Thermococcus gammatolerans EJ3: one gene and its partner. The protein of the gene in region 1 binds, or shares a complex with, the protein of each later gene. Links are inferred from orthologs where the notes say so. Each region holds a gene or a part of one and is shown on either strand. Other genes may lie near its edges.

Region 1 (8,131 bases):
CAGCTCGTTGAGCTGACCCTCCATTTCCCGGAGCTTCTCCTCGAGCTTTCCAATTTTCTCCCGAAGGAACTCCTCCCTCTCGGCCCTGAGGGTTTCCTCGACTTTGGGCAGGTTCCTCTCGATTAGGGCCCTAATGTCTTTTCCCTTCAGGGATTTGAACTTCTCGCGGGGAAGGACAATCACAACATCGCTCATCTCTTCCTCCTCTCCATCTCGGTCTTCCTGTCGTAGCAGGTGATGTAAAACGCCAGCAAACCCTTCCACTTCCCATAGGGCTCGATGATTTCCCTAACGTCCCTTTCTCTAACTTCTTTCGGCTTTTTATCAAAAATCTTCGCTATCCCCCTTCTCAGGCCCAGGTCTCCCGCTGGATAGACGTTTTTCCTCAGGCCATAGGCCAAAAACAGCTCCGCCGTCCACTTCCCTATCCCGCGGAACTTCGTGAGGTATTTGATGGCCTCATCAATGTCCCAGTCCCAGAGTTCGAGGTTCAGCTCGCCCTTCAGGTAGGATTCCGTGAGGGATTTTATGTAGCCCGCCCTGTAGCCGAGTCTGGCCTTTTTAAGTTCTTCCAGGCCTAGGGAGGCAATCTTCCCGGCGGTGGGAAAGGCGTAGAGCTCGCCAACGGGTTCTCCGGCGAGTTTGACGAGATTTGCTATTGTCCGCTGGGCGAAGTCGAAGTTCACCTGCTGCTGGGCTATCACCTCGACGAGGGCCTGGTAGGGGCTCGGCGATGCGGGCATCGTTAGGCCGTAGAACTCCTCGATGAGGAACGAGAAGGGTGAGTCGCTTATCTCGGCGTAGAAGGAGTCCAAATCCGTGTCAAGGCCGAGAACGAAGGTTACCTTTTCCTTCGCTTCCTTCCTCTCCTTCCTTCCCCAGTCCTCGGGAAAGTGGAAGTCCCCGTCGTAGGCGACCACTCTGGCCTTCCCGCCGCCAAGCCTCAGTGCCTGATAAAAGGTGCCGTCCCTGAAGGCCCAGGTGCCGTTGCGTATCATTTCCTTCGCCGTTTTTTCAAGGTCTATCAACGTCCTCCCTCCACCCCAAAACCCTCGACTGGTAGTGACTCTTCGGGAAAATTTCGAGTGGGTCGATACCCCTCTCTCTGAGGAGGTGCCTCAGCTCGACCTCGTAGTCCGCCTTTTGTAGCTCCTCGCTCTCCCGGATTTCCACGACGAAGAGCCTTCCCGTAAGTTCCCGTATCGTCTTGTAGCCTAGGCCGAGGAGGGGCCTTATGTAGGCAACGCCAAACCTGTCCTCCAGCGACCTCGCTTTAGGCAAATCGAGGAGCGGAACCCTGTCGTCCCTCCGGGTTCCATCGCTCACCCTTTCCACTTCGGGAAGGGACGCTAAGGCCTCCAAAGCCCTCTCGTGGATGAACTGTATCGCGTTGTTCGGGTGGCCGTCGCTTATGGCAATCTCCCCGGCTTTTTCGAGGATTTCACGGGGAAGCTCCAGAACTCGATGGGGAAAGCCGAGCCTTTCAGCGGTCTCCCTCGCGTACCTCCAGTTGTCGAGCAGGCCGAAGGTGACCGTTACGAGCTCGACCTCGTAGCCGAGCTGGCTTAGAATCCACGCGGCCAGGCTTGAGTCCTTTCCGCCGGAGTAGAGGTGGTGGACTTTCATAGCTATCACCGGCTTTCGATGGGTGGGGCTTTATTAAGCTGATCCAAGATAGCTTTAAAAGGCCAACCTTTTTAAGGCCATTCCCAGCGAGAGGTTAGTGGTGAGAGAGATGGAGAAACGCTTACCCGGTAAGGTGAGAAGGTCGCTCCGCGCGAGATACTACGACATCGAACCGCGAGCGTGGATTGGTAAGAAGGGTCTCGCCGAGAGCGTGATTGAGGAGATAAACACCCAGCTTGAGAAGGACGGTGTCCTTAAGGTTGAGATAAGGAAGGGAGCGCTCATCTCGACCGGAATGGACAGGAAGGCCATAGCGGAGAAGGTAGCCGAGCTCACCGACAGCGAGCTGATAGACGTCAGGGGCAAAAGGTTTATATTGTTCAAACCGAGGGAAGGCTGGGAAAGGTATTTAAGGCGCCTTGAAAGAAAGGCGTCGGCCGAGAGGCGGGAGAAGCCCGTCCGTAAAGTCAGGCTCGACATCGCTAACTTCAGGAAGAAGTTTAGAAAGGGGAGGGATTGAAAGATGGCGACTGTCTATGACGTTCCCGGTGACCTGCTCGTCGAGAGGGTCGCCCAGAAGCTCAAGGAGATTGAGGAGATAAAGCCCCCGGAGTGGGCGCCCTTCGTCAAGACCGGAAGGCACAAGGAGAGGCTTCCCGAGCAGGAGGACTGGTGGTACTACAGGGTTGCCAGCATACTCAGAAAGGTCTACATCGACGGCCCGGTTGGAATTGAGAGGCTCAGGACCTGGTATGGAGGCAGGAAGAACCGCGGACACGCCCCGGAGCACTTCTACAAGGCTGGCGGAAGCATCATAAGGAAGGCCCTCCAGCAGCTTGAGGCGGCTGGCTTCGTCCAGAAGGTTCCGGGAGAGGGAAGGGTCATAACCCCGAAGGGCCAGAGCTTCCTCGACAAGATCGCCACCGAGCTCAAGAAGGAGCTTGAGGAGCAGATTCCGGAGCTCAAGAAGTACTGAGCTCCCCTTTTCTCACATCCACCCAATACCTTTTTAACTTCCACTTCTGAGCCTGAAACGGAGGTGAGGAGCATGGCGGAGGACATAGAGGAGATCAGGAAGCGCAAGCTCATGGAACTTCAGAAGAGGTACCTCGAACAGCAGAAGGCCCAGGAGGAGGCAATAAAGCGGGAGATGGAGCTCCAGGCCCAGATTGACGCCATAATGAGAAAAATCCTGACCCCCGACGCGAGGGAGAGGCTCGGGCGCGTTAAGCTCGTCAAGCCCGAGCTCGCGAGGCAGGTTGAGCTCGTCCTCGTTCAGCTTTACCAGGCAGGCCAGATAAGGGAACCCATAGACGATGCCAAGTTGAAGAAGATACTGGCTCAGATCGACGCGAGGACGAGAAGGGAGTTCAGGATTAAGTGGTAGCGGACGGTGAAGAGATGGAGATCAAGAGGATAATTGAGATCCTCGACGAGAAGGGTGAGGTAAGCCTCGAGACATGGAAGGCGATCTCAGTTAAGAACAACCGGGACGGGACCGTTGACATACTTTACCGTAACCTCCACCTTGGCAGTGACGATGATCCCGTGTTCCTGTGGATATACGCAAACGTCGTCAACGATGGGGACGAGGACGTCAGGGTTCTTGAGAGAATAACCTTCAAGAGGGAAGACCTCGCATGGATACTCCGCTACGTTCCTGCCAAGAAGGGCGGGAAGTAAGTGGGAACATTTATAAGAGGCACTCGTATAGGGCCCGCCGTGGGGGTGTTTGGGTGAGTAAGAAGAGGGTCTGCCCCATCTGTGGTTCCACAGAGTTCATTTACGACCCCAGCAGGGGAGAGGTCGTTTGTAAAGTCTGCGGCTACGTCATCGAGGAAAACGTTGTCGATATGGGGCCCGAATGGAGGGCCTTTGACGCGAGCCAGAGGGAGAAGAGGGCCCGTGCAGGCGCCCCCGAGAGTATACTCCTCCATGATAAAGGCCTGTCAACCGACATAGGCATAGACCGCTCCCTCACCGGTCTGATGAGGGAGAAGATGTACCGTCTGAGAAAGTGGCAGTCACGCCTAAGAGTCAGCGATGCCGCCGAGCGTAACCTCGCCTTCGCCTTAAGCGAGCTTGACAGACTCGCCAGCAATCTCCGCCTTCCAAGGCACGTTGAAGAGGAGGCTGCAAGACTCTACAGAGAAGCGGTCAGGAAAGGCCTCATAAGGGGTCGCTCCATTGAAAGCGTCATAGCGGCGTGTGTTTACGCCGCCTGCAGGCTGCTCAAGATCCCGAGGACCCTCGACGAGATAGCAGAGGTTTCCCGCGTCGATAAGAAGGAGATCGGCAGGAGCTTCCGCTTCATAGCGAGACACCTCAACCTTACCCCCAAGAAGCTCTTCGTCAAGCCGACCGACTACGTGAGCAAGTTCGCTGACGAGCTGGGCCTGAGTGAAAAGGTCAGACGGAGGGCAATAGAACTGCTGGAGGAGGCCTACGAAAAGGGCCTCACGAGCGGAAAGAGTCCAGCCGGCCTCGTTGCAGCGGCACTCTACATAGCCGGCATAATGGAAGGGGAGAGAAGAACCCAGCGCGAGGTGGCGGAAGTCGCGCGCGTTACAGAGGTAACGGTAAGAAACAGGTACAAAGAGCTAATAGAGAAGCTCAACCTCAAGGTTCCGATAAGCTGATCACCGGAACCAGCTCTCGAGTGTTCTCTGTTTTCCTGCCTTTACGGCTTTCTTCAGCCTCTCAAGTCCGTTTTTAACGCGTTCCTCGCTGAAGTCGTGCTCGTCGCAGAGGAACTTGAGGATGCCCTCCTCGTCCGGCTCGCGCCACTTAAGCTCGTAGTCGTCCGTAACCGGCGGGTTGAGGAAGAACTCCTTTATCGCGTACAGATCAACGTCGCTATCTTTTTGATACTTCTTCAGCGGATCCTTTGAGCGCTTGACGATGGTCAGGGCTTTTTTTGGACCTATTCCCTTGATTCCGCCGGGGTTGTAGTCAGTACCGACCAGAATGGCCAGCTCGATTAACTTCTCCCTGTCAATTCCCAGCTCCCTGAGCACTTCCTCAAGGACTATCAGCTCCGGCTTGACCTCCACGTAGACGTTCTTTCCCGGGAGCTTTCTCCTCCCCGTTATCGTGAGGTTTCTGACCAGTCTTGGCGCGCCAAAGAGAAGTGAATCGTAGTCCTGGCTCGCGGAGGCGTAAACCCTCTTCTTGGCGGCCATATAGGCTGCCTGGGCCTCACCCTCGCTCGGGGCCTGCACGACTGGGACGCCCATGAGCCCAAGGAGCTTCTTGGCGTCCTCGATGAGGGTTTCATTCAGCTTTGTCGCCCTCATGGCGTACTTCTTGGCTTCCTCAATCTCGCCCCTCTCAAGGGCCTCGTGCCACTTCTCCTCGGCCTCTTCGCGAGCTTCGCGTCTTTTTTCGAGCTCTTTTTTCTTGAAAGCGGGTGGTTCGCCATCGAAGACATAGGCCGGCTTTATGCCAGCCTCCATCAGGTTGATCGTCCTGTAGAAGAACCCGCTCAGGTGAGAGGTTATCCTGCCCTTTGAATCCATGAGCGGCGTTCCATCGCGCTGCCTTATTGTTGAGAGAAACTGGTACATGGCGTTGAACGCATCTATCGCGACCTTTTTACCATAGAGGTTCTCGAGCTCGATCTCCTTCCTCGGAACCAGCTCGCCTATCTGGACACCCATCTTCACCACCCAAGAAAAGTTGGGAAAGGGGTATTTTAGGGTTTGCCTCCGTCTACCGGGTTCTCATCACATCTCAGGGAGGGGAAGGGTCGTCATCGGCTAAACTTTCTTAATTCCATGAGTGATGAGGAACTCCTCGTGCTTTGTCCTTCTCTGTCTCTCCTGGACGTAGATCCAGCCCATCACGAATATTAAAGCCGCCATGCCAAAGAGCGTCTGCCAGCCGAGCTGATTGTAGTCGGGGGTTATTATGATCTTCCTCACCATCGCCAGAACACCGAGCTCAACGACGTTTCTCATGCTGACGTGATGCTCCTTGACGTACATGGTCAGCAGTTCGAAGATTTCAAGGAAGATTATGACGAGGACTATCTGGTGCAAAACATCTTCGACATGGAGGGCATGGATGGTATCGGTTACCAGATGGAACATCATGTAGACTACATAGCCCATAGTTATCGTTGCGAGACCTATGACTACCATGTCAAAGAGCATGCCGAGCCACTTGAGCAGAAGGTTTTCAAAGGTGCCGATGTCGTGATGTCTCCTTACCATCCGCACACCCACCTAAAGGTGATTGATTATTCTAAAAACTTTTCGGAGAATCTAAAAGTTATCTGAAAGCCTAATCTCCCCTCTGGAAGGCCCTGAACGTTCCGTTTCAAACCTGCGGTTTTTTAACGTCCGTCGAGTTGAACATCGGCAAAAAGAGAGGAGAAAGGTTTTAACGGCTTTTACAGACGTAAAACTGTAAGTGTCATTCGAGGTGATAAAAATGGTTGACCCGAACATCGAGGCCCTTTTCAAGCCGAAGAGCATCGCCGTCATAGGCGCTTCGGAGAAACCGGGAAAGATAGGCTACGCGATTATGAAAAACCTCGTGGAGTACGGCTACGAGGGCAAAATATACCCCGTCAACATCAAGGGCGTTGAGATAAAGATTGGCAACCGCGTCTTCAAGTCCTACAAGAGCATCCTCGATGTCCCCGATGAGGTGGATATGGCGGTTATAGTCGTTCCAGCCAAGTTCGTCCCCCAGGTCGTTGAGGAGTGCGGAAAGAAAGGCGTCAAGGTTCTCCCGATTATAAGTTCCGGTTTCGGCGAGCTAGGTCCTGAGGGCAAGAAGATCGAGCAGCAGCTCGTTGAGACTGCCCACAAGTATGGAATGAGGATCCTCGGCCCGAACATCTTCGGGGTTGTGTACACCCCCGAGAAGCTCAACGCAACCTTTGGGCCAACCGACGTAATGCCCGGAAAGCTGGCCCTCATCAGCCAGAGCGGTGCTCTGGGAATAGCCCTTATGGGCTGGACTATCCTGGAGAAAGTCGGCCTTTCGGCGGTCGTTAGCATAGGAAACAAGAGCGACATCGACGATGCAGACCTGCTCGAGTACTTCGAAACTGATGAGAACACAAAGGCCATACTCATCTATATGGAGGGTGTCAAGGACGGAAGGCGCTTTATGGAGGTTGCGAAGAAGGTCAGCAAGGTCAAGCCGATCGTCATTATTAAGGCGGGGAGGAGCGAGCGCGGTGCCAAGGCTGCCGCTTCCCACACAGGCTCTCTGGCTGGAAGTGACAAGATTTATGACGCCGCCTTCAAGCAGGCCGGAATTATAAGGGCCCTTACAATAGGAGAGGCCTTCGACTACGCGAGAACCCTCAGCAATCTGCCCGAGCCAGCCGGGGAGAACCTCGTCATACTCACAAACGGCGGTGGAATAGGCGTCATGGCCACCGACGCGGCCGAGGAAGCAGGCCTGCACCTCTACGACGACCTCGATGAGCTCAAGGTATTCTCAAACTATATGCCTCCCTTTGGTTCCTACAAGAACCCCGTTGACCTTACAGGTATGGCCGGTGCCGAGAGCTACGAGGGGGCAATTAAAGCGGCCCTCGAGCACCCGGAGATGCACAGCATAGCCGTCCTCTACTGTCAGACGGCAGTTCTTGACCCGAGGGATTTGGCCGACATAGTCATCCGTGAGTACAACGCCAGCGGAAGAAAGAAGCCGCTCGTCGTTGCCATCGTCGGTGGAATCGAGGCCAAGGAAGCCATCGACAGGCTCAACGAGGAGGGAATCCCAGCCTATCCGGAGCCGGAGAGGGCCATAAAGGCTCTGGCAGCGCTCTACCGCTGGAGCAGGTGGAAGGCCAGGGGGAGATGATTTCCCCTGTTTTTCAAAACCTTTTTATACCGCTTTGGCGTAACCCATTAGGGTGTCTGTATGGCGGGTCACCTGAGGATCATGGGTGTTCTTGTTTTTCTAATCGGCCTCCTTCTCACGGCAACGTACAGCCGACCTAACTGTTCGGGGATCGCCTGTACGTCCCCCGGTTTTCCCGTCCTCGAGCTCTCGGAGTACAGAGTGGAAAACGGTGGAAGCGTTGACGCCTACGTTCTTGCCTTTGAAGGGAACTGTAGCGGTAAAGTCCACAGCGTTTTCTCTAACAAGGGAAACGTAAGGTTCCAGAGAAAAGGGCCGGTTTACGTCGCTGACAGAATGGAACACTTTGAGGCCTTTTACGTTCCCGGATGCAGGGGAAACCTGACGGTCTACACTGTCAAAACGTACCTCTCCAACGTTACCCGCCCAAACGTCACATACGATATTGGGGGCTACCTCTTCCTAGGCGATTACAGCCTGCCCCTCAGGGAGTTCTACATGAGGATCTCGGGCAGGGTGAACCCAAGGGTCACGACAAGGCTCGAACTCTCCCTCGCGGAGAATTTTGGGACGTATGAGGCCACTTACCTCAACGGCACCCTCCATCTGGGGGATGTACTCTACCAGAGGTCCCTTGAGGGAATACTCGTGAAGAACGGGACGCTGGTCAGGGAAATGG
Region 2 (6,484 bases), 130 kb from region 1 along the record:
CTATTACAGCACCAACACAACCGAAGACGGATACATCGTCGTTAACGAGACCGTCCAGGTGTACTGGGGTGTTTATTCAATATACTACGGCCACCAGCCATTCACTGAGTATAACATGACCCAGTACTACGTTGGGGACATACAGGGAGATATGTACTACGTTGGCCTTCTCCCCGAGAGGTACTTCGACCTCAACAACTTCAACGGCGAGCCCTACGATCCATACGACCTCGGTCTCTTCGGAGACCTCAGCGACGTTTATCCTGTTCTCGTCGTCGAGAAGAACGGAACCTACACCGTGTACATTGACTTGAACCTCGACAACGACTTCACAAACGACCAGCCGCTTACGCTCTACGACGAGACCGGGGCCTACATCCAGGTGCCCACCACCAAGGTTGACATAGCCCTCGCTGACGTTGTGCCTGAGTACGGATACGTTGTCTTCATGTGGGATGCCCACGGCCACGGAACCCACGTCAGCGGAACAATAGCGGGTGTTGGCCTGCCAACCGATCCCGTCTTCAACGAAACCTACGGAATGGCCCCCAACGCCCAGCTCATAGAGCTCAAAGTTCTTCCGGGTGAGCTTGGATTTGGAAGGCTGAGCTGGATAATCTACGGAATGATCGATGCAGTTTACATGGGGGCAGACGTCATAAGCATGTCCCTTGGCTCGTCTCCAATCTACAACGACGGTCTTGAGAACCCCGAGATATTCTACGTTAACCTTCTAACTGACTGGTATGGGGTCACCTTCGTTATAGCCGCAGGAAACGAGGGCCCGACCACAAACACCGTTGGATCACCGGGTGACAGCGACCTTGCAATAACCGTTGGCGCCTACCGCTCAAGCCTCAGGTGGCAGATGTTCTGGGGAGTCGACGGCGTTGCCGATACCGTGGCCAGCTTCTCCAGCAGGGGCCCAAGGATGGACGGTATGCTCGACCCGGACGTTATCGCTCCGGGTGAGGACATCTTCTCAAGCCTCCCGCTCTGGTACACAGTCATGTACGACAACCCCTACAGGTACTACGGCATCTGGAGCGGAACCTCGATGGCCACGCCACACGTCAGCGGAGCCGTTGCCCTGCTAATAAGCTACGCAAAGGAGTACAACCTCACCTACAACCCGCTCATGCTCAGGCGCGCCCTCGAGCTCAGCGCCAAGCCAGTTGAGGGTGCGACCATGATAGACCAGGGCTTTGGTCTCATCCAGGTTGAAGACGCCATAAATGTTCTCCAGAACCTCAGCCAGGAGCAGACGATATACATCTACGGAGGAACAACCTACACTGGATTCAGGGACCTCCTTGGAAAGAAGAAGATACCGCTCAGCCCAGCTTACGTTGAGTTCAACAGCTACTTCTATGCTGAGTTTGGACTTCCGTACCTCTACCGCGGCGTTTACATAAGGAACGAGAGGCCGGCTGGAGTGCCGCTGTACTTCTATCCGCTTGTGTACTATAATGACTGGGGCCTCTGGTACACTGAGAGCGAGAAGGCGTACAGAATCAGCACCAACGTTGACTGGATTATACCCAACACCGATGAGGTCGTCGCCGGTGGATGGGGTAGGGGCGGTGTTACGATTGGTTCATTCAGCATCCAGATAGACTACTCCAAGCTCGAACCCGGTAAGGTATATGTTGGCTTCGTTTACATCGACGATCCTGACACCGAGCAGATCGACGGATTCATTCCGGTCATCATCGACATGCCGCTGAACCCGAACGGCGAGAGCGAGGCGAGCCTCAGCGACACCGCCCTTCCGGGCGTTGCCAAGCACTACTTCTTCCAGGTTGCCCCGGGAACCAAGGAGCTTCGCGTTACCCTAAGGGTACCGCTCGACGAGAACGGCACCCCGATGGGCAGGACGACCCTCATGATTGCCAAGCCAAACGGAGAGGTCGTTGCTGCCTACGTGCCGAACTACTGGTTCGTCGGTCCAGGCCTGCCCGAGTACACCTGGGTCATCAGTGACCCAGAACCCGGCAACTGGGAGATAACGGCTTACACGAGCACGTTCACCAAGCCCAGAACCGGTTACGATGAGTCCCACTACCAGATCTCCGTCAAAGCCGTCTCCGTAACCATACAGCCCGAGAAGATCCAGGTTGACCGCGAGACTGGTGGAGTCATTCACGTTCCGATATCCGTCAGGAACAGCAACTACGGAACCTTCATGGCCAAGGTCTCCGGACTTGGAATGGGCAGGCTTGACGTAGCGTACGGCATGATCAGAAACGTCAGCCAGGATGAGTTTGACGTCATCGGCTACATTCCAGTTACCTCAAGTGACTACTACCTCAGAGTTGGCATAACTGAGCCAGAGGATCCCTACGCAGACCTTGACCTATACGTGTTCTACTTCAAGACCTACGAGGATCTCATGAACTTCCAGAACTACGTGCTGTACACAGATCAGATTGGACCAACCTCGTACGAAGAGTTCGAGAAGTTCCTGCCAGAGCCGGGCTACTACCTCATCGCAGTTTACGGTTACGACACCGCTGGCTACGACCCGATACACTACCTCTTCTACTACCAGCTCCTCAGTGACAACGGGGACGTTACGGCAACCCCGAGCAACTTGGTCGTTTCAAATGACCAGGTAACCTCAACGTACCTTAACATCAGGGCCTACGATGAGGGCACCTACCTCGGTGTGGTCAGTGTAAGCGACGCTTCAACGGGAGAGATCCTCGATTACGCGCCCGTATTCGTCCAAGTCGGCATGCCTAGAATGACAATTATAGCCTATCCAGAGACCCCGATAACGATCGGCGAGCCCGTTAAGGTCAGGATAAACCTGCTCGATGCCGTCACGATGATGCCGGTTTACGGTGAAAGCAAGGTCATCATCAACGGTCAGGTCTACTACACCGACAACGGCGTCGTTGAGTTCTACTTCACCCCGAAGAGCCTGAACGATGTCCTCAGGGTAAAGGTCATCAACCCGGAGTACCAGGACACCGAGAAGACGTTCACACTCTCAGAGCTCGATCAGGGTGCCGAGTTCAGGTACTATGAATCCCTGTACCAGGAGGAGGTAGCCACGTACAACCAGCTCGTCCAGGCAGTTAACTCAAACCTCACGGACCCATACAGAACAATAGCTCTCCTCGTCGCGGGCAGATACCACAACAGGGCAGCGTACTACGCGGAGAAGGCATACGATGAACTGAACAGCAACCCGGTAAGGGCAGCGTACCTCATGAAGAAGGCCTACCTCACGGAGAAGAGGGCGAACAGGATCCTGAGCGTGTTCCTGGACAAGTTTAGTACGCCGTGAACTTTCCTTCTTTTCTTTCATTTAGTTTTGTCGACGTGTTGAAAGTTAGAAGGTTATGCGAATTCTATGTGCAACGCCCCTCTTCAGCAGAACGTCTCCCACGCTCTTTGGCAGAACTGCTATATCACCCGCCTTAATTGGCCCGTACTCCCTCAGCTTCTCGTCGACTATTCTTGGCAGGTCAATGGACACGAGATAAGCTTCGGAAACCGGCTGCTTTGGCCCCACATCCTGATCGAGCCCGGTTTTCTCCTCCGTGATTTCTTCGGGTGATGATTCCGGAGATTTTGCCGGCTGAGCAGGAACTTCGCCCCTCTCTATGAACTCCCGTAGGATGAGAAAAATTGATTTCTCCTCCTTGACGAGATCACTGACAGGTGCCCCCGAAAACGCCATATCGACGAGTTTATGGAGCCTTATTCTCAGGATTTCACGCATGAGACTTTCTGCTATCTTAAGCTGCTCAAGGTAAAGCATTTCCTCGACGTTTTCACCCCGCTCCCTTGAGCTCTCGGCACCAAGGCGGAGGACTTTGAGAAGGCTGTCGTAGTCGGAATAAAAACTATCGTCGATCGGGGCGAGTTCGGGGTTTGAGAGCTCGGCCTCGAGCATCTCCCTGAGTTTAACGATGTCCATGGGCAACACCTTAAGAAATAGAAAGGGGGTCACTCCTCAACGCGGGGAGCGAGAAGGAACGTCAGCTTGCCCTCGTCCCTTATGAAGTAGTCCATCTGGAGGGGCATCTCTGTCCCGAACCTCAGCGTGACCTCATCGGCCTTCCCTATGCCCTTAACCATGTCCGCCAGATAGCTTATTCCGTAGGCGCTCCTCGTTTCCTCCTCGACCTCGAGGTCGAGCAGGCCCTCATCCTCCAGCGTGAGCTTGATCTCTACCTCGTTGGTCTCCCCTTCGGCCTTCATTGTGAACTCATCCTCTTTGGCTATGAACTTCAGTGAGTCGCTGACGAGGGAAGCGTCCTTGATGGCCTCCTTCAGAACCTCACCGAGGAGGACGACTTTTGCGGTGAATGGAAGCTCAGGAAGTTCGAGCTCAAGCTCCTCGACGTCAATGAGCGGAAGGCGGAAGGTTCTCTTGGCCGTTCCTTCGAAGGTTATCTCGAGGAAGTTCTCGTCTCCCTTCCTGAGTATGAGCGTGTCCTTGCTCTTGCCCCTTTTGAGGATCTTCTTGAAGTGGTCCATGTTGATCCCTATCGTTTCGGGCTCCTCTACTTCGTACTTGGAGAATATACTCTCCGGGAGGTTGAGGTCTATGAGAACGACTCTGCTTGGGTCCATAGCGCGCATGCTGACCCCTTCCTCGGTGATCTTAAAGGCCGCCTCATCAATGAGGTTGCTGGCGGTTGCTATTAGGTCCGCAAACTCCTTCGCTCCGTCAAAAACGATCTCAAACGGCATCTTTACACCTCCTTATTGAGTATCTCGAGCATGAGCCTAACCCTTTCTTTTCCCCGGAATAGATAAGCTTTTCCATTGTCCACGTCGGGCACCCTGCGGTAGGCTTCCTCAAGCTCCTTCAGGGCCTTCTCCGCCAGTCTCTTCACGACCTCACGCTCGAGCTCGTTCACTCGTAAGACCTCCAGACGTAGCCGCACTTGGTGCACTTGTAGAATATCGTGCTCGGTTCATCGCCCGCCCTCGTCTGGAGCTCCCACCAGTAGGCCGTGTCATTGCCGCACTTCGGACAGGTTACCTTAGTCGTCGGGAGCGTTTTCAGGTCCTGCTCAACTACGATGATGCCCTCGTCTGGCTTATGCTCCACCTTCTGAGTTATCCGGGTTTTTTCTCTGTCTTTCTCTTCGTCGAAGGGCTCTTCGTAGCCACATGAGCGGCAGACCCACACCTTCCTCTTTCTGTCCGGGAGCATGAGATTACCGCACTTCGGGCAGAACTTCATTCTCTCACCCCCGCTTGGGGTGGTATATGGGAAGGAAATAAAAACCTTTGCAACGATCGTTCTATGGTGATGGTTATGGAGAAACTGGACGTTTTTGAGCTGGCGAGGAGATACCACCGGGAGCTTAGGATAGAAGAACCAAGCCTGGCCACACTTGCGGCTGAGCTCTTTGGCGATCTCGGTCTCAAAATAAGGGAGTTTCTGGAAAAGGAGGGTTACTCACTCACCGGGGCGAAGTTCATAGACTATGACAAAAGCCTCGTACTGGGGATTATGAAGGACGACAAAACATACGAGGTTATACTTAGAAAGACCTGAGACAGATTTTTAACCTAAGGTTTTGAACCTTCCCCGGTGATTCGGAAATGGGAAAGAAGGTAGTCATCATCGGTGGTGGAGCCGCTGGAATGAGCACGGCCTCACGAGTCAAGAGGCTAAAGCCTGAATGGGACGTCAAGGTGTTTGAAGCTACCGAGTGGGTCAGTCACGCCCCCTGCGGCATTCCGTACGTTGTTGAGGGCATCTCCCCGACTGAAAAGCTCATGCACTACCCGCCCGAGGTCTTCATCAAGAAGCGCGGTATAGACCTCCACCTTAAAGCAGAAGTCATCGAGGTCGGTCAGGGCTACGTGAGGGTCAGGGAAGGCGACGGTGAAAAGAGCTACGAGTGGGACTACCTCGTGTTTGCAAACGGCGCCTCTCCGAGGATTCCGGCCGTTGAGGGTGTCACTCTTCCCGGCGTCTTTAAGGCAGACCTTCCACCCGATGCCGTCGCCATAAAGGAGTACATAGAGAAAAACCGCGTTGAAGATGTCGTTATCATAGGAGGTGGCTACATAGGCGTTGAGATGGCTGAAGCTTTCTCGGCCCAAGGCAAGAACGTCACCCTCATCGAGCGCAACGAGAGAGTAATGTCCAAGGCCTTTGATAGAGAAATCACCGACGTCCTCGAGGAGGAGATGAGGAAGAGGATAGACCTCAGGACCCAAGAGATAGTCCTCAAGATCGAAGGTAGCGAGAGGGTTGAGAAGGTAATCACAGACGCTGGGGAATACAAGGCCGACCTAGTGATCCTCGCCACTGGAATAAAGCCCAACGTTGAGCTAGCCAAAGAGATAGGCGTCAGGATAGGCGAGACCGGGGCGATATGGACGAACGAGAAAATGCAGACTAGCGTTGAGAACGTCTATGCCGCTGGAGACGTCGCGGAAACGAGGCACCTTATCACGGGAAGGCGCGTCTGGATTCCGCTCGCTCCGGCAGGAAACAAGATGG

What was found. The genes of interacting proteins can lie anywhere in the genome.
Region 2: the proteins of fen (region 1) and TGAM_RS05315 are in contact, whole or in part, in a crystal structure (PDB 1RXZ), measured with the Archaeoglobus fulgidus proteins. The link is inferred for Thermococcus gammatolerans EJ3 from one-to-one orthologs. Residues at the interface, in WP_010877775.1 of Archaeoglobus fulgidus: Lys326, Ser327, Thr328, Gln329, Ala330, Thr331, Leu332, Glu333, Arg334, Trp335, Phe336; in WP_010877842.1 of Archaeoglobus fulgidus: Asn43, Val44, Ala45, Met46, Pro120, Arg121, Pro123, Leu125, Gln151, Met192, Ser194, Asn218, Tyr219, Pro220, Ile237, Leu238, Ala239, Pro240, Arg241, Ile242, Glu243, Ser244.

Annotation. Positions count from the first base shown.
Region 1 is NC_012804.1:1,129,350-1,137,480, forward strand. What follows is about bases 3,276-6,096. They hold fen (flap endonuclease-1), read right to left. Parts: upstream 5,286-6,096; coding sequence 4,266-5,285; downstream 3,276-4,265. Other genes in these bases: TGAM_RS06070 (hypothetical protein), read left to right, coding at 3,276-3,309; TGAM_RS06075 (transcription initiation factor IIB), read left to right, coding at 3,363-4,265; TGAM_RS06085 (phosphate-starvation-inducible PsiE family protein), read right to left, coding at 5,385-5,840; acs (acetate--CoA ligase alpha subunit), read left to right, coding at 6,061-6,096. Also shown: TGAM_RS06040 (hypothetical protein), read right to left, coding at 1-195; TGAM_RS06045 (DNA-3-methyladenine glycosylase family protein), read right to left, coding at 192-1,028; TGAM_RS06050 (DUF7411 family protein), read right to left, coding at 1,015-1,626; TGAM_RS06055 (YhbY family RNA-binding protein), read left to right, coding at 1,736-2,146; TGAM_RS06060 (30S ribosomal protein S19e), read left to right, coding at 2,150-2,602; TGAM_RS06065 (DNA-binding protein), read left to right, coding at 2,675-3,013; more of TGAM_RS06070, read left to right, coding at 3,028-3,275; more of acs, read left to right, coding at 6,097-7,452; TGAM_RS06095 (hypothetical protein), read left to right, coding at 7,513-8,131. UniProt on the Methanocaldococcus jannaschii protein: Structure-specific nuclease with 5'-flap endonuclease and 5'-3' exonuclease activities involved in DNA replication and repair.
Region 2 is NC_012804.1:999,292-1,005,775, forward strand. What follows is about bases 2,836-5,626. They hold TGAM_RS05315 (DNA polymerase sliding clamp), read right to left. Parts: upstream 4,711-5,626; coding sequence 3,961-4,710; downstream 2,836-3,960. Other genes in these bases: TGAM_RS05305 (S8 family serine peptidase), read left to right, coding at 2,836-3,295; TGAM_RS05310 (DNA replication complex subunit Gins51), read right to left, coding at 3,341-3,931; TGAM_RS11255 (hypothetical protein), read right to left, coding at 4,713-4,880; TGAM_RS05320 (transcription factor S), read right to left, coding at 4,877-5,209; TGAM_RS05325 (hypothetical protein), read left to right, coding at 5,273-5,527. Outside these bases: more of TGAM_RS05305, read left to right, coding at 1-2,835; more of cdr, read left to right, coding at 5,627-6,484.